Regions from separate parts of the Marinobacter sp. BSs20148 genome, predicted to be linked through region 3. Evidence: predicted binding sites of a transcription regulator. Region 3 holds the regulator's gene; each other region holds the start of a gene.
What was found. The regulator sigma-54, encoded in region 3, starts transcription at its own class of promoters, with help from an activator protein. The targets are predictions, from matches to a motif close to ANTGGCATNNANNTTGCTNT.

Region 1 (12,281 bases), 1.9 Mb from region 3:
ACCAACAGCGCCATGAATGCCCACCGTTTTATAACCAGACTCCTTGAGAAGGTTAGGCAGGCAGCGCTCAAATCCGCTCTCTATCTTGCTCAGATTGAAGTGACTGGTTGTGAGCCCACACAGCTCTCTTAATTCTGCCTCAACCGTCACACCTGAGAATTCTAGCGTCCCTGCTTGATAGTCATTCACCCCCTGACGAATACCCTCAAAAGGTTTCAGCAACGCATCACGAATCGGTTTGTCCGTGACCCCCCAGGATTCACTCAAGATGAGCAAAACCTTGTCTGGGATTTCAATGGGCTTTGCCAGCCAAGCTTGTGTTTTGCCAACATACGCCGCTGGGCTTAAAGGTTTGGGATCCACGTTGAAATTTTCAATAAAACCTGCGCGACGCAGGTCCAGATTCAGGACAGTCAGGCTCGAGACCAGAGACACTTCCGTGACTCGCCAGATGCGATTGTTAGACTCGGTACCTAAGAAAAGCGTAGATATATAAATAAAAACGACAGCATTTATCACTACCATCGTTGGCACTTCAATACCGCGCCGAGAGAAACGCATTAACCCAACCACGTTGATCAGGAGAGCAGCTGCCCCAATAGCAAATAGCATCTGGTAAGCGACAGGCGTAACGCCGATAAAACTAAACAGATAAAAAACGTCTAAGACCCTGAGAACAGGTAATATTTGACCAAGGAGAAAGAGAATGTCAAAAAAGAACGCAACAACTACGGCAATTAAACCAATAACACGATATCCCAACAAAAATAGAAAAACTACTATTACATAGTCGAAATTTATCAAGGGGCGATTTAGCGAGAAGTAATTTGCCGTCGCAAAGAAAAAAATATTTGGGAGGATAACGATAAAAAATGAATCGATAAATAATCGTCGAATAAAACGAACAGAACTTCGACCAGAAAAGTCTCCAGACTTAATTTCAGCGTCCATACTTCTCCACCAATTATTTATGACTAGAATGCTTAATACTGAAAAATGGTCCGTGAGGCCAACCTGTTAACTCTAAGCTAGCGTAAAGAGATCCAAAAAAAACGCCAATTCTCATTGGCGCTTCTGACGAGAAAATTGATCAGCTGCCTCCGAGAGTTCCACAACCTGCTGGCTGATACTTCGCTACAGCGGTAGTGCTGCACGACCATGATCCTTCGTCATCGCGAGCCCAAGTAAGCGTATTGGTACTAATAGCCGAGGAGGAATTACCACCGAAGGTTGCGGCAAGACTGGCAGTATTATCTGTTCCGATTGTTGCAACCAGACCTGCAGCACTGCCGTCCCCTTGAAGGTTGACACCAAGCAGATTGCTATCAGTCCAACCAAAATTGCAGTCGGCCTCTACAATACCATTCATCATGCAGTTTTCTACTGCGGTTCGGATCGAACCAGTTTCACTCATTACGCGAGAAACCTGCGAGCGAGCGATATAATCCTGATACTGCGGAATTGCAATCGCCGCCAAAATACCAATAATAGCGACAACAATCATCAGTTCGATCAGTGTAAAACCCTGCTGACCATGTTTCATTTGCATATTTCTCATAAAACCACCTTCGTCGTTATCGATTGAAACTCTTTATACCCTGACCAACACAATGCAGAAGCCGTGCCAATTATCACATTTCATAAAATATTAAACAAAATCAGCTCATTACTGCCTTTCATGAACTGACACTCATTGGTCAGAATACAAAAACCCCACCACTCCGCGTCAAAACCTGACAATTTTTGTCACTACCAACCTGCATAGCCTGCCCCACCCCAGCCTTCCCAAACCGCCCACACCCATCTAAACTCAACCTTCGTCATTACTCGCACCCCAACCATCAGGCTGCAGCGCCCTAATCTATGACAACAAACACAAGCAACATCACCTTAACGGGTCTGGCACGGCGCTTTGTAAGCGACGGCCTGCTGGATGAATCCGCGGCCAAAGACGCCTTTTTTCAGGCTTCTCAGAACCGTATTCCGCTGATCACCTACCTGACACAGCACAAGCTGGCAAACAGCTCGGCGTTGGCGTTTTCGGCGGCTATGGAGTTTGGTATTTCAGTGCTGGACCTGGATGCGTTTTTGCCAGAGGCGATGCCAGACAAGCTGGTGGACGAAAAACTGCTGCGCAAGCACAACGCCCTGCCTCTTTATAAGCGTGGCAACCGGCTGTTTATTGCGGTGAGCGACCCCACCAACATTCAGGCTCTGGACGAGATCAAGTTCAACACCGGCTTAAGTACCGATGCGATTCTGGTGGACGACGCCAAGCTGCGCGCAGCTATCGAAAAGCACCTGGCGTCCAGTGAAAGCTCCATGGGCGACTTGGGTGATACAGACCTTGAAGGTATAGAAACAGAAGGCGCGGATGGAAACGAGGATGACGGCGCCGTTGTAGTTGCAGAAATAGACGATGCGCCCATCGTGAAGTATGTGAATAAGATGCTGCTGGATGCCATTCGCGGAGGCTCGTCAGACGTTCACTTTGAACCTTACGAGAAAACTTACCGCGTACGCTTTCGCACCGACGGCATTTTGAAAGAAATGTCGCGACCCTCTATAAAGCTGGCACCGAAAATATCTGCGCGAATAAAGATCATGGCACAGTTGGACATTTCCGAGCGACGTTTGCCACAAGACGGCCGCATAAAGATGAGGTTATCCAAAACCAAGGCCATCGACTTTCGGGTGAACACACTGCCCACGCTGTGGGGGGAAAAAATCGTACTGCGAATTCTGGACCCCAGCCAAGCCAAGCTGGGCATTGATGCGCTTGGGTATGAAGAAGATCAGAAGAAGCTGTATATGGACGCCCTGGCGCAGCCCCAAGGTATGATTCTGGTGACGGGCCCCACCGGTTCCGGTAAAACCGTATCGTTGTATACTGGCTTGAATATTCTAAACACTGACGAGCGCAATATTTCCACGGCGGAAGACCCGGCGGAAATTAACCTGGAAGGCGTAAATCAGGTCAACGTGAACAACAAGGTAGGGCTTGGCTTTGCCGAAGCGCTAAGAGCGTTTTTGCGGCAAGACCCTGACGTTATCATGGTGGGCGAGATTCGGGACCTGGAAACCGCTAACATTGCCATCAAAGCGGCACAAACCGGTCACCTTGTGTTGTCCACGTTGCACACCAACAGCGCCGCCGAAACCTTAACCCGCATGATGAACATGGGCGTGCCGGCGTTTAACATTGCCACATCTGTTAGCCTGATTATTGCCCAGCGCCTGGGCCGGCGACTTTGCAGCTGCAAACAGGCTGGAAGCATCCCGAAAGACGTCCTTTTAGCCGAAGGGTTCTCAACTGAACAAATTGCAACCGGGTTCACGTTGTACCACCCGAAGGGCTGTGATAAATGCACTAATGGGTATAAAGGCCGCGTCGGCATTTACGAGGTGGTGAAAGTAACCGAGCAGCTGGCCAACATGATTATGGAAGAAGCCAGTTCTATCAAGATTGCAAAAGCAGCTCAGGCTGAAGGCTTTCGGACCCTGCGCCAATCCGCCCTGTTAAAGGTGATTGAGGGTTTGACCAGCCTTGAAGAAGCCAACCGCGTGACCAAGGATTAAGCATGGCCCAAAAAGCGAATAAACTAGAATCCTATGTATGGGAAGGCAAAGATCGCCGCGGCAACAAAGCCAAGGGTGAGCTGTCTGGCGTAAGCGTGGCTTTGGCCAAAGCCCAGTTACGCAAGCAAGGCATAGTTCCAGACAAGGTGAAAAAGAAATCCAAGCCGTTGTTCGGTGGCAGCAAAAAAATCACTCCCTTTGACATTGCCATGCTCACCCGACAACTGGCCACCATGATGAAAGCCGGTGTACCCCTGGTGCAAAGCTTTGACATTGTGGCCGATGGATTGGAAAACAAAGGCCTACAGGAACTGGTGATGTCGGTTCGGAACGACATTGCTTCTGGTAACAGCTTCGCCGGATCGTTGCGTAAACACCCCCGCCAATTTGACGACTTGTACTGCAACCTGGTGGATTCCGGCGAAAAGGCCGGTGCGCTCGAGAAAATGCTCGACCGTATCGCCACTTATATGGAAAAAACAGAAATTCTGAAGAAAAAAGTAAAAAAAGCAATGACTTACCCGATCGCCGTTGTGGTAGTTGCGATCGTGGTAACAGCCATATTGCTGGTAAAAGTAGTTCCGCAATTTGAATCGCTTTTTAACGGGTTTGGTGCAGAGCTGCCAGTGTTTACCCAGATGGTGGTTCGCCTGTCAGAATGGATGCAGACATGGTGGTTCGTAGTGCTACTAGGCATTGTCGGCACCATTGTTTTATTCAAAGAGTCAAAACGGCGGTCACAGAAGTTTTCAGACATTGTCGACAAATATGTGCTGAAAGTGCCGGTTATGGGTGAAATTCTGGACAAATCTGCCGTCGCGAAGTTTGGCCGGGTGTTATCAACAACGTTCGCAGCCGGTGTTCCCCTTGTAGATGCTCTTGAATCCGTTGCGGGCGCTACCGGCAACGCGGTTTATCGCGATGCCATCATGCGCATTCGCAATGACGTTTCCGGCGGCACCCAGCTTCAAGCCTCTATGCGGGCGCAGGACGTGTTTCCGGTGATGGCGGTTCAGCTGACGGCGATTGGCGAGGAATCTGGTAATCTGGACGAAATGCTGGAAAAAGTGGCCGAGCACTACGAAGCCGTAGTGGATGACATGGTAGACAACCTGACTGCGCTGATGGAGCCAATGATCATGTCGGTGTTGGGCGTGCTGGTGGGTGGTTTGATTATCGCCATGTACCTGCCGATCTTCCAAATGGGCCAGGTTGTTGGGTAATTCATGGTTGATTTAAGCATTCTTCTGGATACACCCTGGTTGCTTTACACCATGGTTGCATTTGTGTCTTTGTGCATCGGCAGTTTTCTGAACGTCGTTATTTTTCGCCTGCCGGCGATGATGCAGCAGGAGTGGCGCTGCCAGTGTGAAGAGCTGCTGGAAGTGCCGGGGGCCAAGCGGGAACCGGCGAAGGTGTTGAGCCTGTCAAAGCCAGCGTCTACCTGCCCCCACTGCGGCCACGGTATTCGCGCCTGGCAGAATGTACCGGTCATCAGCTACCTGGTGCTGAAAGGCAAATGCGCCAATTGCAGCGAACCGATTTCAGCGCGCTACCCGATTATTGAGTTAACGACAGCGGTGTTCTCAGTACTTACCGTGTACCTGCTGGGACCAACGCCTGCGGCGCTTTGGGCGTTATTGCTGGTGTGGGCGCTGGTGGCGCTGACGATGATTGATTTTGATACTCAACTGCTGCCAGACTCCATAACCCTGCCCCTGCTTTGGTTAGGGCTGATGGTGAATTACTTTGGCCAGCTGGTGCCTTTTGACGAAGCATTCTGGGGCGCCATAGTGGGCTACCTGGCTCTCTGGTCAGTTTACTGGCTGTTCAAACTGGTTACCGGCAAGGAAGGCATGGGCTACGGCGATTTCAAGCTGCTGGCAGCGTTGGGCGCCTGGCTGGGTTGGACGTTATTGCCGGCGGTTATTCTGTTATCCTCTGTTGTGGGCGCAGCCGTTGGTATAGCCTTGATGGTGTTCAAACAGCAAGGCCGAGAGGTACCCATGCCATTTGGGCCTTATTTAGCCACAGCCGGCTTGCTGTGCTTATGGTTTGGTGATGAAATTGTGAGTGTGTGGTTCCGCTTTCTTGGTGTATAGGCTTGGGTTATAAGTCTGGTTATATAGGCTTGGTTACAAAAGGAGTAGGCGCGCGTATGGCACCCAAAATTGTGGGGCTGACCGGTGGTATTGGATCAGGAAAATCGATGGTTGCCAGCCTCTTTGGCGCCTTTGGCGTGCATTGGATAGACGCAGACGATGTCGCCCGCCAGGCGGTAGAACCCGGCACCCGAGCGCTGGAGCTGATTGCCGAGCATTTTGGTCACGACATTCTGATGTCTGGTGGCGCGCTGAATCGCGCAGCTTTGCGTAAGCTGGTGTTTGACAACGCCGACGAGCGTCGGTGGCTGGAAGCGTTGATACACCCCATTATCCACGCGGATTTGGAACGCCAGTTAAAGCCCGAAGACTACAACTTGCCTTACGTATTGCTCGTGTCGCCGCTGCTGTTTGAAACGGTTCAGCACACCATGACCGAGCGAGTAATTGTTATAGACAGCCCAGAGAGCGTGCAAATACAGCGCACCATGGCGCGGGACAACAACCCACGGGACCAGGTTGAACGCATCATTGCCGCACAGATTCCGCGCCAGCAGCGGCTTGAAAAGGCCGACCTGATTATTGATAACGGCGGCACCAAAGACAACGTGCGCCAACAGGTGCGAGACGCCCACAATGCGCTGCTGGTGGAATTTGGCCATTAACCGGCGCCAAGTGTTTGGTGCTGGTTTCTTTACTATTGCTGCAGTACTTACAGCGCCTGCAGCCTGTGCACTGGAACCCTCAATACAATTTCACCAACGATCTATTCCCCAGCACCTTGCCCCGCAGGCGTTACCCAGCAACTTTTACGACTTCGCCCCAGAGGACTACTGGGCCGAGCCGGAAGACTCTTATTGGCTGAACTTCAGCAACTGGGTGCTGTTGCAGGAGCGCACTCAGGGGGAGCGTATGGGACAGCTGGGGCAGTGGGCAGACCGAACCCTGTCCGGCGAAAGTCATAGCCTACCGTTGAACGAAAGTTATTTGCGCCTAAGCTTTGCCACCGAAACCCGTGCCGGTACCGTGCTGAATTTTGAGCCAGAGGCGCGCTTTCGGTTGGACATACCCACCGCCCGCAAAAAGCTGAGACTGGTCATTGAAAGCGAAAGCGAAGAGCTGATTCCGCTGGCAGAGCGACAGCGCGACCGTCAGCTTACGGAACCGGAACGCTCTTCAACCGGTACCACGGGTGCTCTCCGGTTTTTGGGCCAGGTGGGTGACTCGATTAATTTCTCCAATGATTTTGGCGCGCGCCTGCACTTACCCCCCGATGCTTTCTGGCGCGCCACAGTGCGCAAGAACTGGCAGCCATCTGGCGACTGGGGCTTGCTGGCTCAACAGCGTTTTTATTATTACCATCAAAACGGCTGGGGTTCGCGCAGCTGGTTTGAGGCGCGGCACGATTTAGGTAAGGGCTGGGAGTTTATAAACTCATCCGAGCTGGAGTGGGTGCACAGTGACAGGGAGTTTGTGGCGGCCCAAGTGTTCAGTGTAAGCAAACGGATGAATAACCGTGCGGTGCTTACGCCCCGTATTGGTGTACTGGGTGAAAGCCAGCCCAGTTGGCGGACCACGGAAGCCTTTGCCGACATTACCTGGCGCTATCGTATGTACGGCGATTGGTTGTTCGGAGAGGTTATTCCTGCACTGCAGTTTGCACGAGACAATTCGTTTAAAGACGATAGCTCGCTGGTTTTGCGGCTGGAGATGTATTTTTCTGGCAACATTGTTCGACGCAACTAACCCTTATGCCTCGCCATAACGAAAAAGATGCCACTGAAGCACTGACTCTGACTCCGATTGCCATCACTCGCTCCTGCTTTGCCGACAAGTTCGGCGTGCCGCGGCAGCCGGGCTTAACCCGCCATGCCCACGCCGACTTATTGATTCAGCCGCCGTTTGACCGCGAGGACGCTTTTCGCGGTTTGGAGAGCGCCAGCCATTTATGGCTGACGTTTCAGTTTCATCAGGCGGTGCGAGCCGAGTGGCGGCCGGTGGTGCGGCCACCCCGTTTGGGAGGCAACCGCAAGATTGGGGTGTTTGCCAGCCGTTCGCCGTTTCGCCCCAACAGCCTGGGCCTTTCGGCAGTGCGTAACCGCGGGCTGGTGCGCAAGCAAGGCAAGCTGGTGTTACAAATCAGCGATCACGATTTGATTGAAGGCACGCCCATTCTGGACATCAAACCGTATCTACCATTTGCAGACGAGATAAGCGGCGCGCATCTGGGTTGGGCCGAGGAGGCACCGCTGGAGCGCTTGCCGGTGGTGTTTTTGCCCGAGGCACAACAGCAGCTGGGCGAGCTTTGTGCAGGGCCTTCTTCAAAGAGCTCCCTACAAAAATATCCGGATTTCGCCGCGCTAATTGAAGATGTGGTGAGTTACGATCCGCGGCCTTCGTTTCGCCGCGGCCGCGAAGAAGAAAGGATTTACGGCGCGCATCTGTACGATGTCAATGTGCGTTTCCGATTTGTAACCGACGAAACAGGCAGCCGTGTGGAAGTGCTGACGGTTTGTTAAACTGCTTTCGCCCGGTTTCTTATTTTACAAATGATTAGATAGATTTCTCTCACCCATGATTCTATAGGTTGCCATGAACGTTGAATGCCCCACCTGCCATAAAGCCGTGGAATGGACCGATGCCAATCCAGAGCGCCCATTCTGTTCGCACCGCTGCAAGTTGATTGACCTGGGCGCCTGGGCCAATGAGGAATACCGGGTACCGGCACAGAATGTAAGCTCGGAAGACCTGGACCAACTGGACCAGTTGGAAGACGACACCCAGCACTGAGCGTTCGATTTACACCCGTTTCCGTCTATGTTTAGACATTTTAAAATCAGCCGCAAAAAATGCGGATTGTGCTGACCGTTTATACCTGGCGGTTACGGGCTTTTAAGTTGTGGGTTTCCGGCGCGCGCTTTACCATCACCTACAGAATCTTCCGCCATTGCCGGCAGCTTCCACGCTCGTTCATGATCCGTTCATTACCAATAAGGTAGCATTATGAAAGCCTCCCGTATTTCTCTGATGGCCCTATCACTTGCTATAGGCGCAGCGCCTGCGCTGGCCAGCGACGTTGATGTAAGCTTGACCGCAGAGTCCGTAAAAGCACAGGTGAACTTCTTTGACAGCCGCGACGACATGCAACTGGGCGCCGGTTATACCTACCACGAAGGCAGCCGCCACATCGGCAACGTCGATTTTCACGCCCAAGGCCGCACGGCCCTTGGTAATCTGCCAACCACTGCAGGCCTTGGTATGCGCCTGATCGGTTGGGACGATGACCGGGTCGACGGCGGCGCTTTGGCGCTGGGCGGCTATGCAACCGTGAACATTCCCGATGTACCGGGTTTGTCAGTGACTGGCGGCCTGCACTATGCCCCCAGCATTCTGGCGTTTGGTGATTCCGATGACATGACCAGCCTTGAAGCCCGTGTTAGTTACCGTGTGATTCGTAACGCAGAGCTGTTTGCCGGTTACCGCTACCTGAACACAGATTTGGATGGTCGCAGCGATCTGAACCTGGATGAAGGCGTAATGGCCGGTATGAAATTGTACTTCTGATCAATTTTCTGCCGAGCCTGAAAAAATCCCCGGCCCGCGCACTGCGGCTCGGGGATTTTTGTATATTGTCTGAGCTGCTGTTATTTTGATCACTTAATCACAGTAACCCATAAGGTTATTATCAAGCCTAGAGGTGATATGTCAGTCAACACAGGCGCACCTTCTCCTGCTGCCCAAAAACGTCATGCTTTGGCGTTTATTCTATTACTGCTTGCCGGTGCTTTATTTGGAGCATTTTATAAACCGTCGCCAAGCGCACTCAGCAGCCGTGACAATGCCGGCGAGGAATTTCAGTTTGCCACGCTACCGGCGCTACCCGGCTGGGCCAATGCGCCCTTGCCCGATTTTTCTAGCTACGCGGATACTGACGAAAAAAAAGCCGCTTTTTTTGAATTTCTGTTCCCACGCATTGTGCTGGCAAACAGCCGCATTTTGCTGGAACGTGAGTACTTGGACGCTTTGGCTGCAAAATCCCAGCTTACTGGCAAAGAAAAACAATGGCTGAAAAACGAAGCCAAACGCCTACGGGTCGACCACACGCCAGTGGGCAAGGCCCAGATTGCCAAGCTAAAAAGACGCCTGGACGTAATACCGCCGTCGCTGATTATGGCCCAGGCGGCTAACGAGTCCGCTTGGGGCACGTCGCGCTTTGCGGTGGAAGGTAACAATCTGTTCGGCCAATGGTGTTTCGCCGCTGGCTGCGGTCTGGTGCCGCTTAGCCGGGTATCGGGCGCCAGCCACGAGGTGGCCAAGTTTTCTTCGCCATATCGTTCTATACGGGCCTATATAGAGAACCTGAACCGCCACCCTGCCTATCAAACATTGCGGGATATTCGCCTAACCGATCGCAAACAACAGGAACCGCTGTCTGGCAAGGGGCTGGCTGCAGGGTTAGAACTTTACTCCGAGCGTGGTGACGAGTACATCGACGAGATAACGGCAATGATCAGCCATAACGATCTGGCCGTGTACGATCAGGCGTTTGCCGAAATCTTGCAAGATCAAAACCCGGCTCATCTGCAACAGCTGGCCAGCGCCAGCTCTGTTGACGAGCTGTTGCCACGTTAAAGGCGGTCTTTAGCCAGAAACCGTTGTTGTCTCCAAGTAGCTGTTTTCTCAAAGTATGGCTGGCTAAAGCACGCCCAGTTCGCGGGCCCGGACAATGGCTTGGGTGCGGGATTTCACACCCAGCTTGGCGTTTATTCGGCGCGCGTGGGTTTTAACGGTGTGCAGTGAAATGTGCAATTTGTCTGCAACTTCCTGATTAGACAGGCCGCGGGCAATGCATTCCAACACGCCTTTTTCCCGTTCACTGATGGGCTCGGCAAGAGGCACAATCACCCTCGTCGCACTCGTCGCACTCGTCGCTGCCTTGATACCAAACAGCTTTACCAGAGCATCGGTGAAAACACCGGTTGGAAGCTGGTCAAGTGTTTGCCGTAGCAGCGGCTCAAGTTCTTGTTTGAGCTCGGTAAACGGGCTGATGAAATGCTCTTTGGCCGCCAACTCAACAATACTGACCAGGCGCTTGACGGCTTGGGCAGGACTTTTTTCCCGGGCAAGCAGCACGGCATCTAACAGGCTCATGTGCAGGTCTACGCCCATAGGCATGGAATCGCGGTAGCCAGCACGCAAGCCATTCAGCTGGGTTCTGGCCGCGCCATATTCCCCGCGGGCCATGGCAACGCGCACTTGCAGGCAGTCCATCAGCCCCAGCATGGTGGGGAAGAGTTCCGGTGAATAGCCAGCTTGGCGATAAGGCACTATTTTGGTCATCGCCTGGGCCGCCCTGTCAGTCTCGCGCTGGGCCAGCCAGCACGATGCCTTTAATGCTTCCAATACCGGCACGTAAAGTTCACCGTCTACCTGCCATGACTGCATGGTGCGTTCTGCGCGGGCAATCCAGGCAAAGGCTTCGTCAAAATGGCTCTGGCTGCGGCAGATAAGTACCCGCAAACACATAGCCATTAACAGGCCCAGATCTCGGGTTTGTTCGGCCTGCCGGGTGCACACGGCCAAAACCCGGTCTACATCCTGGTACCTACCTTGGTGCAACAGCACCAGCGCAAGATTCAGCTGGAGCCGGATTTCCCCTACTCGCGCCGGTCGCGCCAACTCTTGCATGGCTGTGTCCAGACTGCTGCGCAGCAGGTGTTCGGTGTGGCGAAGCTCGCCTTTACTCAGCTCGATGCGGGCATGGGCGTAAACCGCCAAGGCCTCGGAGCCGGTATCGCCAGCCTGTCGCGCCAGGCGTGCGGCTTCGCGGCTGGCCTGGCGGGCATCTGCGAAACGACCAAGGGCACACAAGGCGCTGGATCGCACCAATTGGGTAACCAGCTGGCCCTGAACGGATAGCTCCGGATCTTTGAGGGCAGCTTCGGCCAGCACCAAGGCCGGTTCCACCTGGCCCTGGCCTCGAGCAATAAACGCCTGCAGGGCCTGAATTCGCCCAAGCGGAATGTCGTGTGCTTCCACCTTGCCCAAATGTTCAACCAGCTCTGTTGCCTGGCGACATTGCCCGCCAATAGCGTGTACCCAACCAAAAACCAACCGCAGCCGTGGATTGGCGGCCAGTGCGGTTGCCGGCAGGCTAAACCTCAGGCGTAGCAATGATGCGGTGTCTTGCCCCAGAAGAAGAGCCTCGGAGCCTTCCGCTGCCATGCGCCGGATCTGTCCCACGTCAGCAGACATCAGAGCGTATTTCAAGCCTTCTGAGTACTGACGGCGCTGGGCGAACCACTCACTCACCCGCAGCATGCGCTGGGCACTGCCGTTCAACACCGGCGTTTGCAACCAGTCCAGCAGCAGCGGATTCAGCCGATACCAGCGGCCACGCCCGGCCATAAGCTTTGCAGGCAAGCCGCGCTCGACCGCCTGTGAGGGCACTAATTGAGAGAGTGTTACTGGTGTAGGCGTTGTCTGCGCGAGCGCTGTTTGTGAAGGTGATAAAGCTAATTCAATCGTGGTATCCGCCAGCGATGCGAATAGATCGTCAGAAAACACATCAAGTTCGGCCAGTGCACGCAGCGCTAACAG
Region 2 (7,300 bases), 280 kb from region 3:
GTTAGGTGGTTCGTATTCGCGGGTTTCGGGTGGCAAGAACGGTGGCATAGGTTACCCTCTCTCTGGAACCCGCAGGTTTCGGAAAGAGGGTAGCTTTGACGTCTGGAAATTACCAGGACTTATAAGGAAGGAACTTCCCGTTCATGGTGACCACAACGCGGTCGCCCTTCGGGTTCTCTTCCTTATCCACATGCATGGAAAAGTCGATCGCACTCATGATGCCATCACCGAACTTTTCATGAATCAATTCTTTCAATGTATCGCCGTAGACGCCTACCATTTCGTACAGCCGATAGATAAGCGGATCCTGAGGTACTGCGTCGCCCCAGGCCTTCTTTGGACACTGCTGAAGTGTGATAGCAACTGCCTTGTCCAGGCCCAGCATTTCGCAGATCGCAAAGGCTTTGTCTTCGATCATGCTGTTCATGCCCAGACAGGCCGAGGTCGTAAAAACCGGCGACATGCCGATTGTTTCCGACAGCGCTTCCCAGGTAATACCCTTGATGGCTTTTGCTTCCAGAATTCTTGCGGTCATCAGTTCTTTGGTCATCATAATCATGTCCTCGTTTGACAGTTGCTATCAGGCATTCGCCGCTCGGGCGGCAGATTCAGTTTTTCTTTCAGCCTGCGCGCCACTGCTTTTTGCAGGCTCCACAAACTTCGGCTTACCATCCGCATCAGGCAGCGCCGAACCGCTACGGTTCACCAGATAATCCACCAGATAATCACGGGTTTTGTGGTAGGCCGGATTCTGGAAAATCGTCGAACGGGCCCGCGGATGCGGCATATCCACTTTCACACTTTCGGCGATTCGTGCGTTGGGTCCGTTGGACATCAAGAAGATGCGATCGGACAGTAGAATGGCCTCGTCCACATCGTGAGTGATCATAAATACGGTCTGGCGAGTGTTTTCCCAAATCTTCACCAGCTCATCCTGAATCACACCACGGGTCAGCGCGTCCAGCGCACCAAACGGCTCGTCCAGCAGCAGCAGGTCCGGTTGCGTCGCAAACGCGCGGGCAATACTCACCCGCTGACGCATACCACCGGACAGCTGCGAGGGCTTGCGCTCCAGAGCGTGGTCCAGACCGACCATTTTAAGATATCGCTCACTGTGTTCACGAACCTGCTCTTTAGACCAGGAAGGCCAGCGCGCCCGGACCGCAAACACAATGTTTTTGAGCGTGGTTTTCCAAGGCAGCAGACTGTAATTCTGAAACACCACGCCGCGATCCAGACTTGGTCCCTTTACTTCCTTTCCGTTCATGACAATGTTGCCGGAGGTCGCCTCATCCAGACCGGCCAGAACGTTTAGAATCGTCGATTTGCCGCATCCCGAGTGACCGATGATGCAGACGAACTCGCCTTTTTCGAGAGCGAAACTAATATCCTCAAAAACAGTCAGTCCGCCGCCCTGGCCGTCCGGATAAACTTTGGACAGACCGTCGACTTCTAGAAATGACTTATTCATAACAGGTCTCCATCCGGAGGATTAATCCGGCGCCGGGAAGCGGCGCCGGACTCCTCACTCTGTGTATTCCGCTAGCTTCTGGGCCTTGCCGAGCACCATATCCAGAATCATGCCGACGATACCGATCATCACAATCGAGAAGATAACGGCGGTCAGATCCAGATTGTTCCACTCGTTCCAGACGTAGTAACCGATGCCTGTACCACCCACCAACATTTCGGCTGCCACGATAACCAGCCACGCAATACCAATAGAGATGCGCATGCCCGTCAGGATCGTAGGCGCCGCGGCCGGCAGAATAACTGTCAGTGCGGTTCGTATGTTGCCCAGTTCATGGGTCCGCGCCACGTTGATCCAGTCCTGCCGGACATTGGCGACGCCAAAGGCCGTGTTCAGAAGCATGGGCCAGATGGAACAGATAAAGATCACAAAGATGGCCGAGGCATTCGAATCCTGAATGATGAAAAGGGCCAACGGCATCCATGCCAGCGGTGAGATCGGCCTGAGCAACTGAATATAAGGATTCAATGCCTTATACATCAGCGGCGACATGCCGATCAGAAAGCCGACAGGCAAGGCAATCGCCATGGCTGCCACAAACCCTGCCAGTACCCGGGAGACCGAGTAGGCCAACTGGATACCGATGCCCTTGTCATTCGGACCCGCATCGTAGAAAGGGTCAGATAACTCCTCCCATGCGAGTTTAATAACCGCTGAAGGTGGCGGAACACGAGATTCCTGTTCCACACCACCCATCAACATTTCATACTCGGTCATGTTTCCCTGGGCTTTCGGCGGCTGGGTCGACATCTCCCACAAGCCCAGCACCAGAATGAGAAACGAGATCGACAGCAATGCCGCTCTGACGTTCAGCGAAGCCACGGTTAAACTCTCCCGATGGCAAAGCTTCGGGTGTACTCTTCAGCTTTGTCAGGATCAAAGGTCTTACCCATGATGACGTGCTTTTTATAGGTATTGTCCGGGACGGGCATGCCCATTTCGGCCATTATCTTGCCAGTCTCACCCGCTAGGTAAACCTGCTCGGCAATGCCCTTATAGTCCAGGTCGCCTTCCACATAACCCCAACGCTTCATCTGGGTCAGAATCCATACGCCCATGGAGTGCCAGGGGAACGGATCGAAGTCGATGCGATCCGGCACGTTCTTGATCTCGCCAAGGCCATCGGCGTAATAGCCTGTCAACACCTGTTCAATGACCTGAACCGGCTGATTCAAGTAATTCTTGGGTGCGATAGCCGCTGCAATTTCCTTGCGGTTATCGTGATTGTTCGAATACTGAGTGGCGTCCAGGATGGCGCGCAGCAGAGCGCCGTAGGTGTTCGGGTTCTGAGTCGCAAACTTCTGGCTGCAGGCAAAGGCACAGCAAGGGTGACCGTCCCAGATGTCTTTGGTCAGCATGTGAATGAAGCCGACTTTTTCCCACACCGCACGCTGGTTGAAAGGATCTGGTGAGAGGTAGCCATCGAGGTTACCCGCACGGAGGTTGGCAACCATCTCGGGTGGCGGAACCACTCGAATCTGAACATCTTTGTCGGGATCGATGCCGTTCTCTGCCAGGTAGTAACGCAGCAGGAAGTTGTGCATCGAGTATTCAAATGGAACACCAAATTTGAAGCCTTTCCACTGTTTGGGATCGCGTTTGTCCTTGTGATCGTTATGCAGCACGATGGCCTGGCCGTTGATGTTTTCCACGGCCGGCATGATGTAGGGCTCCGGGGTCGATCCGACACCCATGCTCATCGCGAGGGGCATGGGTGTAAGCATGTGCGACGCGTCGTATTCTCCAGCCAGGGACTTGTCCCTTGCCACTGCCCAGCCAGCCGTCTTGGTGATGGTGACGTCGAGGCCATATTTTTCATAAAAACCGAGCGGGGAAGCCATGATGATCGGAGTGGCGCAGGTAATCGGAACAAAGCCGACATTCAGCTTGGACTTCTCAAGCTTGCCCATGGACTCCTTCACGGCTGCCTTAGCCTTTTCCATCGGGAACACGCTAGCAATTAATGCAGCGGCGCTGCCGGCGCCCATCATCTTCATAAAGCTGCGACGGCTGTGGTCGTTATGGCCGAACACAGACCGCACCACAGCGCTTTCAATAGCGCGATCCAGCATCGCTTCAGAATCATTACCGTCAGCCACGAGATCTTGTTGAGCGCGGCCGGTCAGAATCGGTGATTTAACGTCAACATTGGCTCTCGTATCAGTGCTCTTACACTTAGGGCAACCGCATTGCTTCGAGTGAGTCAGGGATTTATCCCCGTCGAATGGATTTCCAAGGCTCTTGATCGTCATCGAATTCTCTCCCAAAACTGGTGTAGGCACTTTTTCAGCGCCTGCTGTGCGTTCGTCTGCACCTTCAAGGTGCGCTGTAGCTACAGGGCAATCAGATCAGATGTTTTCGATCTCCTGTCCACGATCGGCTGGATGTCAGGAATGCATGGTTCGCGCCAAGTTCATAAATTAGATTAAAACACTGTTTTTATTATACTTTTCAAAAAATCATCGCAAACATAAATTCACGAAATTTCGTTTCTAACGACTTTTCGTGACCATATTCACGAGTTTTCGTGAAGTGGCACGAGTCTTGAATCAGTTTTGGCATTGCAAATTCACATTGGACATTGCTGTGCAAGTCGCCATCGCCTTTACTCTGAGATTCAGGAGCCAGCATGTCATCGTCCCACCCCCTCGCCCTGTCATACCCCCCCCCGGATGTTCATTGGGTTGATCACCTGCCAGAACCTGCGTTGCTGGTTGATGCTGCTAGAGATGTCATCATTACGGTGAACAGTTCCTTTGCCCGTATGCTCGGCACCAAACGGGGCAACCTGACAGGCACATCCTGCACACGCCTGTTTGACGGTCAGCGCCCGCTGCTGATTGCCTTCACCCAAGAAACCCTGTTCAGAGGTACCGCCTGGAGCCGCGACTTCCATTTGAAACATCGAAACGGCCGCACAGTAGAGCTTGAGATCTCCGCAGCCAGAGCCGGAGAGGCTGAAGAGCAGCAGGTACTGTTGCTGCTGCGCGACTGGCAGCTGCTGCGCACGCTCCGGGAGCGCCACGAAACCAATCACTACCACCGGGGTGGCCTGCTGGAGTGGCGACGCGTCGCAGAGTTGTTCAAGGATATGGAGCGGGCAAACCAGCTCATTTTACATGCGGTGGGTGAAGGCATTTATGGCGTCGACGCGGAAGGCAGGACAACCTTTTTGAACCCTGCAGGCGAACGCATGCTGGGGTGGCGGGGCGACGAGCTAATGGGGCGAGTCATTCATCGCGTCGTTCACCACTCCCACGAGGACGGCTCGCTATTTCCGCTCAAGGACTGTCCGATTTACGCTGCGTTCCGGGATGGTAGTGTTCACAGCATCGACGAGGACTGGTTCTGGCGCAAAGACGGCTCAGGCTTTCCAGTCGAATACACCAGCACGCCGATTATGGACGGAGGTCATCCGGTAGGCGCTGTGGTGGTTTTCCGTGACGTGTCCCAGCGCAAAGAAGCGCAGCAGGAACTTCATCAAGCCCTCGAGGAAGTCGAAAGCCTGAAACACAAACTGGAAATCGAGAACGCGTATCTACAAGAGGAGCTGAGTGGGGAGTATCATTTCCACGAGATTGTCGGGCAAAGCGATGCCCTTAAAAGCATTATGCGCAGGATCGGGCTGGTGGCGCCCACCGATGCCAACGTGCTGATCACCGGCGAATCCGGCACTGGAAAAGAGTTGATTGCGCGAGCCATTCATCAGGCCAGCGACCGCCGGGACCGACCGCTGATTCGAGTCAACTGTGCGGCGATTCCAAAAGACCTGTTTGAAAGTGAGTTTTTCGGCCACACCAGAGGTGCGTTTACCGGTGCCGTCAGCGATCGCGTCGGACGCTTTGAACTGGCGGACGGCGGCACCCTGTTCCTAGATGAAGTGGGTGAGATTCCCCTCGAGCTGCAGGGCAAGCTCTTGCGGGTGCTTCAGGACCAGCAATTTGAGCGGGTGGGCGAGAACCACACCCGGTCCGTCAGCGTTCGAGTCATAGCCGCGACCAACAGGGATCTGAAAACCGAGGTTAGAGAAAAACAGTTTCGGGAAGACCTCTACTTCCGGCTCAACGTGTTCCCCATCGAATCGGTTCCTCTCCGGCAGCGCATCGAAGACATTCCGCTTCTTGCTCAGGAGTTTCTTGAGCGGGCCTGCGTGCGGTTCAATCGCCCTCACCTGACCCTTCGGATCTCGGACGTTGAGACCCTTAAAGCCTATCACTGGCCCGGTAACGTCAGAGAGCTCGAGAACGTCATCGAGCGCCAGGTGATCACCGCTGACCGATATCTGGATTTTGATCTGACGGGCCGGGATCAGGGTGGATTATCAGCGCCTGAAGACGAGCAACCGCCAGCACGCCATTCAGGCACTGAAGTCATGACGGACAAAGACATCCAGACCCTGGAGAGGAATAATCTGGTTCGGGCGCTCACGGCCACCGCCGGGCGAGTTTCTGGTGCTGACGGCGCAGCTGCAATGGTTGGTATGAAGCCAACGACTTTGTCGTCGAGACTCAAAAAGCTCAACATCAACCCGGCACGCTTCAAAACAACGCCGCCGGAATCCAACGCCTGAAACTGGTCGGATGATCCGGCTTACGCACGCACAATGCAGTCCAAAAAAATAGTTTCAATCAAAGGACAGTGGAAGGCTTGAGTGGTCTGGCAGAGATCTATCCGGATATTTGCCAAGGCAAGCTCGCCGCAAACGAAGGCGTTATCGTGGCACTCACATCGTCACGCTGAGCCAGAGCGGCGAGGTTCAAAGCCACACCAAACCAGATGGCGTAAATCACAAAAGTGACCAAGCTTGTCTCCCTTCAATGATGCCCACCCGGCCCATGCGCGTGACCGTGGGCTATCTCTTCCGGACTGGCGGCACGTACCTCGATGATGTCGACATCAAAGGTCAGGGTTTTACCGGCCATCGGATGGTTGTTGTCGATATCAGCAAACTTGAGGCCAACCTTAACAACGATCACGTGGCGCTGGCCCTGCTCGGTTTTTACCTGCGCGACCATGCCCCGCTTCCAGCGTTTGGCACCGATCAAGTGCTTGATCGGCACACGTTGTATGGAATCGGCTTTGCGCGGGCCGTAGGCTTTTTCCGACGTGATGGTGACACTGAAACTTTCGCCAGCGTCGCGACCTTGCAGGGCTTCTTCCAGGCCCCGGATAATGCCACCGTGGCCATGCAAGTAGACGTTCGGCTCGCCGCCACGGGAGTTTTCAACAACCTTGCTTTGGTCATCGCTGACACTGTAGTGAAACAAGACCACCTGATTCTTTTCGATTGGCATAGAGTTCTCTGTGAAGATTCAAAGTACGTCATTATAACCAGCGGCGGCGCTGATTCCTTCCGTGATGGCTCGAATTGCGATGAAATAAACCAAGGCGATTACAACGAAAGGACAAGACAGAAGCAAAATGCAAAACCTGACCACGGCACCCCTCCGCGCCAGCACACCTAAAAACTGTTTACTCTTCCTACTCAGCATAGCATTCAGCAGCCGAGCCACTCTATCTTGACAATTTAGTGGGCTAACGGATTTCTGATGTAGCTCTGCTCAATCGAAGATCTCTCAAAAACACACTTCGTGGCGCTGCCAAACCGGACGCAAAAAAGCCCAACCGTTTGAGATCCGCCATATTCATCTGACGGGCTGCAGGAGCTGATTCAACTTTGGACAAATCGATACGGTAGTTATTCCAGCCTGGCTCAACTACTAACCTAGTATTGAAGCGGTCGTTGAAGGCATTGCCACTGCGCTCATG
Region 3 (12,281 bases):
GCATCGAAGTCCACGCTCTCGCTAAGGGTGACGAGCAGGCCAATAACGTGCTCCAGGCCTTCCAGGCGGCAGTGAGGAATGGCGATGCCCTGGCCGATCCCGGTGGACCCCAGGCGCTCGCGGGCAATCAGATTGCTGAATATCTGAGTGTCGCCCAAGGTGGCGTTATGCAGGTGAATCTGCTCTGCAATAAACTCAAGAACCCTTTTCTTGCTGGACGCTGGCACGTTGCAAAGTGTCAGTTCCGGGGCAAGGATGGTTTCTATTGTCAGGGATGTCTCGCTCATGGGTCGACGGTACTTCCATTAAAAAAAAGGCTGCGGCATGGTGCCATGCCGCAGCGCGTGAAGCGTTTACGCGTTGTATCCGGTGTTAGTTACCGTGCATCCGGGATACTTGCTTTTCTTTGTGCTTGAGAATCTGGCGGTCCAGTTTGTCCACCAGAGCGTCAATAGCTGCGTACATGTCTTCGCTTTCTGCCTTAGCGTGCAATTCGCCACCACTAATATTTACGGTAGCTTCGGCTATCTGGCGCAATTTTTCCACCTGTAGAGTCACATTGGTGTTACTTATCTGGTCGAAGTGGCGCTCCAGGCGCTGGAACTTTTCGTTCACGTACTCTTTGAGTGCTTCGGTCAGTTCGACATGATGGCCAGAAATATTGAGTTGCATAGGCTTCTCCTGCTATCGCATGGGTGTTGTTAGGTCGGTGTTGCTACACCAGTCGCTTTCTTTCGTTCGATGGAGGTATTTGCAGTGCCTCCCGGTATTTGGCCACGGTACGCCGCGCCACTTGGATTCCCTGTTCCCCAAGCATGGCGGCAATCTTGCTGTCGCTCAACGGTTTTTTGGAGGTTTCGACGGCTATCAGTTTTTTTATCATGGCGCGGATGGCGGTTGAAGAACATTCTCCGCCAGCATCGGTACTGACATGGCTTGAGAAAAAATATTTGAGCTCAAAAATGCCGCGAGGTGTGTGCATGAACTTCTGGGTGGTTACCCGGGAGATGGTAGATTCATGCATTTCTACGGCTTGGGCGATTTCCGAAAGGATCAGCGGCTTCATAGCTTCTTCCCCCTGGTCTAGAAAACCCTGTTGGTATTCCACAATACGGGTAGCCACTTTTAGCAGCGTTTCGTTGCGGCTTTGCAGACTTTTGATGAACCATTTAGCCTCTTGTAACTGATCCCGCATGTAGGTGTTGTCAGCGCTGCTATCGGCACGCTTTATCAATGAAGCATAGCTGGCATTGACACGAATGCGCGGTGCAATTTCTGGGTTCAACTCTACCCGCCAGCGCTCGTTGCGCTTGTACACAATCACGTCTGGAATTACGTAGTCCGGTTCGGTTTGGTCAATCACATTGCCGGGGCGCGGGTTCAGGCTGGTAATCAGCGCCAGTACCTGTTTTAGCTGGTCTTCTTTGAGGCGGCTACGGCGCAGCAGTTGGGCGTAGTCACGGTTGCCCAGCAGGCTGATGTAGTGGGTGATGACCATGCGCGCCTGAGAAACCCAAGGGGTGTCTGGTGGCATCTGGTTCAGCTGGATTAGAAGGCATTCCTGCAAGTCGCGACCAAACACACCGGGTGGGTCAAAAAACTGCAGGCGTCGTAGTACCGCTTCCAGTTCATCCAGTTCCAGAGGGTCGTCGTCATGCTCGTCCTGCAGGCCGGTATAAATCTCGGCCAGCGAGCTGGTCAGGTAGCCGCGTTCGTCAACAGCGTCCATCAGGGCGTGAGCAACGGCGCGGTCGCGTTCCGTCATGGTGGTCAGGTTTAGCTGCCACTCCAGGTGATCGCGCAGGGTTTCAGTGGGCGAGTTGCGGGTTTCAAAATCGTAGTCGTTATCGTCGCCATTACTGCTGGCCGGCGCCGGCGCAGATTGGTACACGTCGTCCCAGGCCGTATCTACCGGCAGGTCGTCTGGCAAGGTATCGGGTATTTCATTTTCGCTGGCCCAGTCGGGACCGTTTTCGTTTTCGTCCCAGTCTTTGCTGGTGTCTGAAGATGTCTCTGCTGCGCTTTCAGCGGTGCCGTCCACCCCGCTATTTATCCCACTATCTATCCCACGATCGTCTGCACTGGAGTCCGTGTTTTGATCGTTGTTCGTGTCCGCGTGCGTGGATTCCTCGTCGCCGTGATCGTCGTCTTCCGGTGCTTCCAACATGGGGTTGGATTCCAGCGCCTGCTGGATTTCTTGTTGCAAGTCGAGGGTAGAAAGCTGTAACAGGCGAATCGCCTGCTGGAGCTGGGGCGTCATGGTCAGGCTCTGGCCCAGCTTGAGCTGCAAAGAAGCTTTCATTACCATTCTTGGAAATCCATTACTCGATCGGTTGGCGCGTGGCAGCCACTAAAAAAGGTTGGCTAACCGGGGTTTGCGTTCACAAGCAAGTTCTCTGCCGAGTCTACTAGAGTTCGCCGGGGAATCAACCGATTCACCTGTGGCGATGTCATCGCAAACCCACTTCTAAGGTTCATTACAACCGGAATTCGTTGCCTAGGTAGACCTCTTTGACTTGTTGATTGGCAAAAATTTCAGCGGAGCTGCCGGAAGCAATAATATGGCCGCCGGATACAATGTAGGCGTTTTCGCAGATGTCCAGCGTATCGCGCACGTTGTGGTCGGTGATCAATACGCCTATGCCTTTGTCGCGCAGGTGGCGAATGATTTGCTTGATGTCGCTAACCGAGATTGGGTCGACCCCGGCGAAGGGTTCGTCCAACAGAATAAAAGCGGGCTCCATAGCCAGAGCGCGAGCAATTTCTACCCGGCGACGCTCGCCCCCAGACAGTGCCATACCCATACTGTCGCGGATGTGATTGATGTGAAACTCGGCTAGCAATTCCTCTAACTTCGCGTCGCGTTCCGCCCGTTTCATACCTTTGCGGGTTTCCAGAATGGCCATGATATTGTCGCGCACGCTAAGTTTGCGGAACACCGAGGCTTCCTGGGGCAGATAGCCAATGCCTTTGCGGGCACGGCCGTGCATCGGCAGCGGGGTGATGTCCTGGTTATCGATCGTAATGCGGCCGTGGTCGGCCTGCACCAGCCCCACAATCATGTAAAAGCAGGTGGTTTTGCCGGCACCATTAGGGCCTAGCAGTCCGACGATTTCGCCGCTGCGAATTTCCAGCGAAACGTCAATCACCACTTTTTTCTGTTTGTAGCTTTTTGCCAGATTACTGGCTCTGAGAACGGCCATCGGACTCCTGCGTGCTGCGCGGCTGGATTGTCATTTCTACCCGGCCTGACCCGGAGCCTGCTTCGATGCTGCCTTGGGCAGTGACGACGCGGTTCACGGTATCGTAAAGAATCAGTTCACCGCGAAAAATATTGCCAGTTTGCCTGATCACTGCGTCGCGTTCAAAGGTCAGCTGCTTCTCGGCAGCAGACCAGGTTATGGTAAGGGCTTTTGCGTCGGTTTCCCCTTTTCCGTTGGCCGTGGGCTGAACGTAATGGGCCGGGGTGCCGGTGGCTTCAATGCGGTTAAGCCCATTTATGTCGCGGTAGAGCACCACCTCTTGAGCAAACAGCTTGGTATCGCCTTGCACCAGTTCAACATCGCCGGTGTAGGTTGCAACGCCTTTGGCATCGTCAAGCCTTGCTGAATTGGCGGCCACGTTGATGGGGATGTTGGAATCAAGATCAAAGGCCAAGCCTGGCGTGCTAACGAGTAAGGCCGCCAGCCCGACGCTAATGCCCAGCCTCATACCCAAGCCTGGTGCTCGGCGCCAAAAGGATGCGTTACGTTCAGTTGCCAGTTTCATAGCGTCCTTCCACCTGGGAATCAAGTTCCAGAATACGTTCATTGAGCCAGGCTTTCATGCCCGTGGCGTGGGTGGTGCCGGTGGCGTCAACGATTTCGACGGGGGCATCGGTGTACGCCATATTCGTGCGGTTATCCAGCGTCAATCTGGTCGTGCTCAAGGTGGCGCTGCGCTCACCAATCTGTCGGACAACGCGCACATCACCCTCAAGCTCCAGCTGGCTGTTGCCGTCGCGCAGTTTGCCGTGTTTGGCCGTAAGCTGCCAGGGTTCTGAACCGGGCTGGCCTTGGATTGTGGCCTGCGGTTCGGCCATGATGGCGTATCCGTTGGCCTCAAACTGCTCAATGCGAGGGCTGACAAACTGGATTTTGACGGTGCCTTGTTCGTCGTAAGAAGTGTACAGGGCGTCCACCACAAAGCTGTCGGGCTCGCGGTCACCGCGCAGTTCGCTGTCTTGTGTTGGCGTTGGCACTTCGTTGTCGCTGTGCCACAGCAGGGCAGCGGTGGCAATGAACGTGGCCAGAAGGGCCATCGTTTGCCACCTGGGGCGTTGTTCCGGCAACAGCGCAGCAAGCAGGCCGCCGCCTTTACCTAAAGTCATGGTGCGCTTCCCGCGTCGCGGACGGGCTCAATATAGGCTTCAAGATAGGGTGCAAGGGCCGTGTCGAGCTTGCCCTGGGACGCGAGAATCAGATCGCAGGCCTCGCGCACCGCGCCATCACCGCCGCGGCTTCGGGTGCAATAATCGGCGTGCTCCTGAAGCAGCCAATAGCCGTTGGGCACGGTAATGCCGAGGCCAGCGTAGCGAAGCGCTGGCAAATCCGGCAAATCGTCGCCCATATACGCAATATCACTGGCCGGGATGCCCAGCAGATCGACAATCTCCAGCAGTGCGGTGCGTTTGTCCTTGCGGCCTTGCAACAGGTGCGGGATACCCAGGTCAGTCATGCGTTTTTCGGTCAGTGGTGAACGCCTTCCGGTAATGACTGCGACCGCAATGCCTGCGGCCATCAGCTGCTTGAGTCCGAGCCCGTCGAGAATGTTGAAGGCTTTTAGCTCGTCACCGCTGGCACTGAAGTAAATTTTGCCATCGCTCATGATGCCATCCACATCTAGTGCAATCAGGCGAATGTTGGCTGCTTTGGCAAGCACGCTGGCCGGCCATTGCGGCCGGAAATTAGGGGTATCTTTTACAAGTGTGTCCATTAAATGACTCCCGCACGCAGCAGATCATGCATATTCAAGGCCCCCACCAGCTCACCGTGCTCACCGACCACTGGCAGGGCGCTGATCTTCATTTCTTCCATAATATTCAGAGCTTCTACTGCCAGTTGGTCGGCGCGAATGGTTTTGCCATTATGGGTCATCAGCTGTTCTATGGCGGTGGTGTGTACGTCTACATTTTTATCCAGGCTGCGGCGCAGGTCACCGTCAGTGAATACGCCTATCAGGAGGCCGTTACTGTCCACCACAGTGGTCATACCCAGGCCCTTGCGGGAAATTTCCAGTAGCGCACCGCTGAGGGTCGTACCTTCACTGACTACCGGAACGCTATCGCCACTGTGCATGATGTCTAGTACTCGCAGCAGCAGACGGCGGCCCAGGCGTCCCCCAGGGTGCGAAAACGCAAAGTCCTCGGCGCTAAAACCCCGCGCTTCCAACAGGGCAACGGCCAGGGCATCGCCCATTACCAATGTGGCGGTGGTACTTGATGTGGGTGCCAGGCCTAGTGGGCAGGCTTCTTTAAGTACGCTAACGTCCAGATTGGCCAATGCTTCCTGTGCCAGAATCGACTGCGGGTCACCAGTCATGCTGATCAGCGGCGTGCCCATGCGTTTCAACATTGGCAGCAGGGTGACCACTTCGTTGGTATTGCCGCTGTTGGAGATGGCGATTACCACGTCCTGGCTGGTAATCATGCCTAGATCACCGTGGCTGGCTTCACCAGGATGAACAAAAAAAGCCGGTGTGCCGGTGCTGGCCAGAGTGGCGGCAATTTTGTTGCCGATATGGCCAGATTTGCCCATACCGGTCACCACGACACGGCCGCGGCAAGCCATAATTGCCTGGCAGGCACGTGTGAATGATTCGCCAATACGCTGCTCAAGGCTGGTAATGGCATCGCGCTCGATGCGGATGGTGTTGAGCGCGGATTCTCGAAAATCCTTTGGCACTGGGTCTGTCATCCTGTTCCTGCTCTTTAAGTCTAATTCGGCTGATGGCCGAGATTTCGCCACTTGGGCTGTCATGAAGCGCCGCTTGGGCTGTCGTGAAACAGAGTATAACATTGGACAGCCGTGGGCTGTCTCTGAATGGGTTAAAACACGGCTGCGGCCAGTTCGCAAGGTGAAATTTTAGCCATAGCGGATTGAGCTTGAGTGCGTCTTGGCATAATGTAGCGGCTCTTTTAAGGGGTAGGTTATGGCAGAAGCTGCTTATATTTCCTTGGAAAACGTGGTTTTCTCGCGCTCTGGGCGGCGTGTTTTTGATGGCCTCAGTTTGCAAATTCCTCGTGGCAAGATCACTGCGATCATGGGCCCTAGTGGCACTGGGAAAACAACATTGTTGCGTCTAATTGGCGGACAGCTGAAGCCGGAGTCTGGCTCGGTTTTGGTTGACGGCCACAACATACCCAAGCTGCGGCGCGGTGCGCTGTTTCAGCTGCGGAAAAAGATGGGCATGCTGTTCCAAAGCGGGGCCTTGTTTACCGATGTGAGCGTGTACGAGAACGTAGCCTTCCCCCTGAGGGTACACACCAAACTGCCGGAAGACATGATTCGCGACATCGTTCTGATGAAGTTGGAAGCCGTGGGCCTGCGCGGCGCGCGCGACCTGATGCCCGCAGAGCTGTCCGGCGGCATGACGCGGCGAGTGGCACTGGCTCGCAGCATTGTGTTGGACCCAGAACTGATTATGTATGACGAACCCTTTGCCGGCCAAGACCCCATTGCCATGGGCGTGGTGGTGAAGCTTATCCGACAACTGAACATTGCCATGGGTCTGACCAGCGTGCTGGTGTCTCACGACGTGCCGGAATCACTCAGCATTTGTCACTACGCCTGTATTCTTTCTGACGGCAAGGTGATCGGCGCGGGCACGCCGGAACAATTGCGCGAGCACTCATCAGACAAGGTGCAGCAGTTCTTGCAGGGCAAGCCCGATGGCCCCGTACCTTTTCACTATCCGGCGCCAGAACGCGCCGTCGATTTCGGGCTGGGAGCAAAGCAATGATGGATGCGATCGCCCGCCTGGGCAAAAATACGCTGGATTTCCTGGCGTCTTTTGGGCGAGCCAGCCAGTTTTTGCTGGGCGCGCTGGCAGGCGTGCCAAAACCGGCGGTGGGCCTGCCACTGCTGTTGAAACAGATATATTCGGTTGGGGTGCTGTCACTGGTGATTGTGATGGTTTCCGGGCTGTTTATTGGGATGGTACTTGGGTTACAGGGCTACACGATTCTCAGCGACTTTGGCTCTGAGTCGGCCATTGGCCAGCTGATTGCCCTCACCCTGGTGCGCGAATTGGGGCCGGTGGTGACCGCGCTCTTGTTTGCTGGCCGCGCTGGGTCGGCGTTGACCGCAGAAATTGGCTTGATGAAAGCCACAGAGCAGCTTTCGAGCATGGAAATGATGGGCGTGGACCCTTTGCGCCGGGTGATAGCGCCGCGATTATGGGCGGGCTTTCTGAGCATGCCTATTCTGGCCCTGGTGTTTTCGATGGTGGGTATCCTTGGTGGTATGCTGGTGGGAGTGGAATGGCTGGGTGTGTTCGAAGGCTCGTTCTGGGGCAACATGCAGGCTTCGGTTGATTTTCGTGACGACGTACTAAACGGCGTCATAAAAAGTGTGGTGTTTGGCTTTGTGTGCGCCTGGATTGCGGTGTATCAAGGCTATGACTGTGTGCCAACATCCGCCGGCATCAGTTCGGCAACCACAAAAACTGTGGTGTATTCGTCGCTGGCCGTGCTTGGGCTGGACTTTATATTGACCGCCGTAATGTTCGGCAATTTCTGATGATCTGGAAATTAACAGGAGCCGGTGATGGCGCAAAGAACCATTGAAATAATTGTTGGATTGTTCGTGCTGGCAGGCATGGGTGCCATGATGTTTTTGGCACTGCAGGTCAGCGGTTTGTCATTGGCTGCGGCCGGCAGCACCTACACTGTGTATGCAGACTTTACCGATACTGGAGGCCTTGGGTCGCGGGGTAGAGTGTCAATGGCGGGCGTGCAGGTTGGTTCTATCGAGTCTATAGAGCTGGATCGAGACACGTTTAAGGCCCGTGTAACATTATCTATTAACTCCGATGTAAACAACATCCCTGCTGACAGCGCCGCGATGATACGCACGTCTGGTCTGCTGGGTGAACAATATATTGACATATCCATTGGTGGTGATCTGGAGTCCCTGCAGCCGGGTGACAACTTTTACACCACTCAGTCGGCGATGAATATCGAACGGCTGATCAGTAATTTTGCCTCTGGCCGCTAAGGCCTTTTAATAAGCACTCAATCGGAGACGCCAAGATGGCCGTTGCGCATTATCGATCCATTTTTCTGTTCGTTTTGCTCAGTCTGCTGGCTGTGTCTGTTCAAGCCGATACTGAAGAACAGTTACGAGCTTATGTGAACGACAATACCCAGCGTATGGTTGAACAGCTCAACCGGGAGCGGGGCTTATACCAAGACGACTCCGACGCGTTTTACAGCAGCATGAATCAAACGATGGACGGCTTTGTTGACTTTCGCCGCATTGCTGCCCGGGTGATGGGGCGTTATGCCCGCCAGGCGTCTCCGGAACAGCGTGATCAGTTTGTAGAAAAGTTCAAACGCAGCTTGTTTGAGAGCTATGCCCAGGCTTTAGTAGAATCGCGCAACTTTCGCATCGAGGTGCTAGGCGCTACGTTTAACCCCCGTGATGATAATCGTGCGTCTGTGGATATGCAGGTGATCACCGAAACAGGCAATCGCTATCCGGTTACCTATTCCATGTATCGCGCCAAAAACGACCAGTGGATGATGGAGAACGTGATCGTGGAAGGCGTGAACATCGGACTCGCGTTCCGTGACCGTTTCAGTCAGGAAATGGAGGCCAATCGGGACCAAGTGCAGGTGGTGATCGACGGCTGGAACGATGCGGCCGATAGCCTCAATCTGGAACAGGTCATTGACGAAAAAGCAGGACAATAATGAGCGCCAGTAACCCGCAGCCGACGCTTAATTTCAGCGACAATAACCTGACAATTGACGGCGAAGCCGATGCCATGGTCGCTGCCGACCTGCGCCAGCGCGGAGAGGCTTTGCTGGCCGGGGCCAAAGGCGACATCACCGTCGATTTGGCAAAGTTGACCAGCGCTAGCAGCTCGTTGCTGTCAGTACTTTTGTGTTGGCAACGGTTCGCCCGCGAGCGCGCGCTGAACCTGCGCTATGATAACCCTGGTGAGCGCTTGCTGGCGCTGGCCGCGCTGGCGAATCTGAATGACGCATTACCAGGGTTTTCCGCTGTCAGGCCGGGCGTAAATCCGGATTAACCGGGCAAGCATCGTTGGCGGCTAGCGTTGATGCGGATTATCCAATGCGAAGGCTGACCGCAGCTGAAGAATTAGTTACAATCCCGCCCCTTGATTTTTTACTATCTGAGGAATGTTTATGGATGTCGCCGAAATAACCACGCTGGTGCAGAATGCGCTGCCAAGCTGTGAGATTCAGGTGCAGGTTGACGGTTCACATTGCATGGTCGTGGCAGTGGGCGACGTTTTTGAAGGTTTACCAACCATCAAACGCCAACAGCTGATCAACAAAGCGTTATTTCAGATGGTTATGGATGGCACAATTCACGCTCTGCACCCCAAGGCCTTTACCCCCGCCGAATGGGCTGCGCGCCAGGGCTGATAGCCCGCAAACACAGGATACTATTCGTTGTGGATAAACTTCTGATTCACGGAGGCCGGCCGCTAGACGGTGAAATCCGTATTTCCGGCGCCAAAAACGCTGCTTTGCCGATTCTTGCTGCGACACTTTTAGCCGATGAACCGGTCACCATCAGCAATCTGCCGCACCTGCACGATGTCACCACCATGATTGAGCTGCTTGGCCGAATGGGCGTTGAGCTGATGATTGATGAGAAGATGAGTGTCGAAATTCACGCCAACACCATCAAGCACTTTCATGCGCCCTACGAGCTTGTGAAAACCATGCGTGCGTCCATTCTGGTGTTAGGCCCGTTGGTCGCGCATTTTGGCGAAGCACAGGTTTCTTTGCCTGGCGGTTGTGCCATTGGTAGCCGCCCGGTAAACCTACACATTCAGGGCCTGGAAGCCATGGGCGCTGAAATTTCCGTGGAAAATGGGTACATAAAAGCGAAAACCAATGGCCGCCTGAAAGGCGCGCACATTTTTATGGATATGGTGACCGTTACCGGTACTGAAAATCTGCTGATGGCAGCGACTCTGGCCGATGGCAAAACCATTCTGGAAAATTCCGCGTGCGAGCCAGAAGTGGTGGATTTGGCTGAGTGCCTTATTGCCATGGGCGCCGATATTAAAGGGCATGGCACTTCTACCATTGAGATTAACGGTGTGGAGCGTCTGCATGGCTGCCACCATCATGTACTGCCCGACCGAATTGAAATTGGCACCTATCTTGTGGCTGCCGCTGCTACCGGTGGCAGAATAAAACTGAAAGATACCCGCGAAGGTCTTATGGATGTGGTGTTATCCAAGCTGGAAGAAGCGGGCGCCCACATTACCAGTGGTAAAGACTGGATAGAGCTGGATATGAAGGGCAAACGTCCCAAAGCCGTCAGTATTCGTACAGCTCCCTATCCTGCATTTCCTACCGACATGCAGGCCCAGTTTGCGGCCATGAACTGTATCGCTGAAGGCACGGGCACCATTATAGAAACGGTTTTTGAAAACCGCTTCATGCATTTGCAAGAGCTGATCCGCATGGGTGCCGATATCACCATGGAAGGCAACGCGGCGATTATAAAGGGCGTTGACCATTTGACTGGCGCACCGGTCATGGCCACCGACTTGCGTGCCTCTGCCAGTCTTGTGATTGCGGGCTTGGTAGCCCAAGGCGATACGGTGGTTGATCGTATTTACCACATCGATCGCGGTTACGAATGCATCGAGGAAAAACTGCAGTTGCTGGGTGCCAGCATTCGCCGTTTGCCGGGTTAAGTAACACGGCAGCAAAGAGCTAACGGGAAACCGGATACGATATGACAGATTCCATTACTATTGCCTTGTCGAAAGGCCGCATTCTGGAAGAAACCTTGCCCTTGCTGGCAGAAGCCGGAATTGAGTTGATCGACGATGTAAATAAGTCCCGCAAGCTGGTATTTCCTACCACCAACAGCCATGTGCGCGTGCTTATCCTTAGAGCCACAGACGTTCCGACCTATGTGCAATATGGTGCCGCTGACTTGGGCGTGACGGGCAAAGACACGCTGATGGAACACGGTGGTGAAGGCCTCTACGAGCCGCTGGACCTCAATATCGCTCGCTGCCGTCTGATGACCGCCGGCGCCAAAGGGTGTCCGGTTCCAACAGGGCGCTTGAAGGTCGCTACCAAGTTTGTGAATCTTGCACGGCGCTATTACGCAGCCCAAGGCCGCCAAGCCGATATCATAAAGCTCTACGGCGCGATGGAACTGGCGCCGATTTTGGGTCTGGCCGATGAGATTGTCGACATCGTTGATACGGGCAATACGTTGAAAGCCAACGGTCTGGAAGCGCGGGAATTGATCGAACATATCAGCACCCGATTAATTGTGAATCGTGCCTCCATGAAAATGAAACACGAACGTATAAATCCCATTATCGAAATGATGTCGGCCGCGGTGGAAAAACGCCGTTAGTTCACGGATACATGAGAGGTTGCGCCCGTAAACGGCTTGCATCTTTACGTTGGTGCCTTTAGCGCTTGTGGGGCGGCCTACCAAGACACGTTCAAACACGTCCATGTGACGCTTGGGCTACGCCATCCATGGCTCCGCACAGTTTGGGTAGACCGCCCCACAGTTCCTTCGCTGAACTTTGGGTGGTGGGAAGCCCATTACGAGCGCTTGCCACGAGTTGCCTACAGGCATCACTTTTTAGTTTCAACTTCAGTTTTTATTCACGACAGGGTTTGACACATGACCGTTAATATCCAGCGATTGAACGCCTCCGATGCAGGCTTTGACAGCGCGCTATCGGCCCTGTTGGCCTGGGATGACAGCGTGGATCATCAGGTGAACGAGTCGGTGCGCCATATTTTGCACGAGGTGAAAACCCGCGGCGACGCGGCTGTTCTGGAGTTCACGGCCAAGTTTGACCGCCTGAGCGTTGGCAGCGTAGCCGAGCTGGAAATGAGTCAGGAACGGTTGCAGCATGCCTTGAAAACCATTCCCCAGGACCAGCGTGATGCCTTGGAACATGCGGCCCGCCGGGTGCGGGATTATCATCAGCGTCAGAGTCAGGAGTCCTGGCAATATGAGGAAGCCGACGGCACGGTGCTGGGGCAGAAAATT

Region 1: the regulator sigma-54 is predicted to act here: its motif matches at 1,610-1,629, upstream of MRBBS_RS04210 (pilin).
Region 2: the regulator sigma-54 is predicted to act here: its motif matches at 4,063-4,082, upstream of MRBBS_RS14285 (sigma 54-interacting transcriptional regulator).

The regions. Positions count from the first base shown of each region.
Region 1 is NC_018268.1:919,855-932,135, reverse strand. It holds gene MRBBS_RS04215 (sulfatase-like hydrolase/transferase) at 1-951, opposite strand, end outside; gene MRBBS_RS04210 (pilin) at 1,091-1,558, opposite strand; gene pilB (type IV-A pilus assembly ATPase PilB) at 1,864-3,579, shown strand; gene MRBBS_RS04200 (type II secretion system F family protein) at 3,582-4,802, shown strand; gene MRBBS_RS04195 (prepilin peptidase) at 4,806-5,681, shown strand; gene coaE (dephospho-CoA kinase) at 5,738-6,346, shown strand; gene MRBBS_RS04185 (hypothetical protein) at 6,318-7,427, shown strand; gene tsaA (tRNA (N6-threonylcarbamoyladenosine(37)-N6)-methyltransferase TrmO) at 7,433-8,200, shown strand; gene yacG (DNA gyrase inhibitor YacG) at 8,274-8,471, shown strand; gene MRBBS_RS04170 (YfaZ family outer membrane protein) at 8,685-9,245, shown strand; gene MRBBS_RS04165 (glucosaminidase domain-containing protein) at 9,384-10,313, shown strand; gene MRBBS_RS04160 (LuxR C-terminal-related transcriptional regulator) at 10,377-12,281, opposite strand, start outside.
Region 2 is NC_018268.1:3,129,473-3,136,772, forward strand. It holds gene cynS (cyanase) at 110-553, opposite strand; gene MRBBS_RS14265 (ABC transporter ATP-binding protein) at 581-1,471, opposite strand; gene ntrB (nitrate ABC transporter permease) at 1,526-2,353, opposite strand; gene MRBBS_RS14275 (ABC transporter substrate-binding protein) at 2,356-3,783, opposite strand; gene MRBBS_RS14285 (sigma 54-interacting transcriptional regulator) at 4,161-6,101, shown strand; gene MRBBS_RS20285 (hypothetical protein) at 6,199-6,333, opposite strand; gene MRBBS_RS14290 (FKBP-type peptidyl-prolyl cis-trans isomerase) at 6,346-6,825, opposite strand; gene MRBBS_RS18700 (hypothetical protein) at 7,067-7,300, opposite strand, start outside.
Region 3 is NC_018268.1:2,847,791-2,860,071, reverse strand. It holds gene ptsN (PTS IIA-like nitrogen regulatory protein PtsN) at 1-287, opposite strand, end outside; gene hpf (ribosome hibernation promoting factor) at 373-672, opposite strand; gene MRBBS_RS12965 (RNA polymerase factor sigma-54) at 716-2,308, opposite strand; gene lptB (LPS export ABC transporter ATP-binding protein) at 2,478-3,203, opposite strand; gene lptA (lipopolysaccharide transport periplasmic protein LptA) at 3,181-3,768, opposite strand; gene lptC (LPS export ABC transporter periplasmic protein LptC) at 3,752-4,369, opposite strand; gene MRBBS_RS12945 (KdsC family phosphatase) at 4,366-4,974, opposite strand; gene MRBBS_RS12940 (KpsF/GutQ family sugar-phosphate isomerase) at 4,974-5,954, opposite strand; gene MRBBS_RS12935 (ABC transporter ATP-binding protein) at 6,190-6,999, shown strand; gene mlaE (lipid asymmetry maintenance ABC transporter permease subunit MlaE) at 6,996-7,778, shown strand; gene mlaD (outer membrane lipid asymmetry maintenance protein MlaD) at 7,806-8,255, shown strand; gene MRBBS_RS12920 (phospholipid-binding protein MlaC) at 8,291-8,953, shown strand; gene MRBBS_RS12915 (STAS domain-containing protein) at 8,953-9,294, shown strand; gene MRBBS_RS12910 (BolA family protein) at 9,413-9,655, shown strand; gene murA (UDP-N-acetylglucosamine 1-carboxyvinyltransferase) at 9,685-10,947, shown strand; gene hisG (ATP phosphoribosyltransferase) at 10,989-11,627, shown strand; gene hisD (histidinol dehydrogenase) at 11,907-12,281, shown strand, end outside.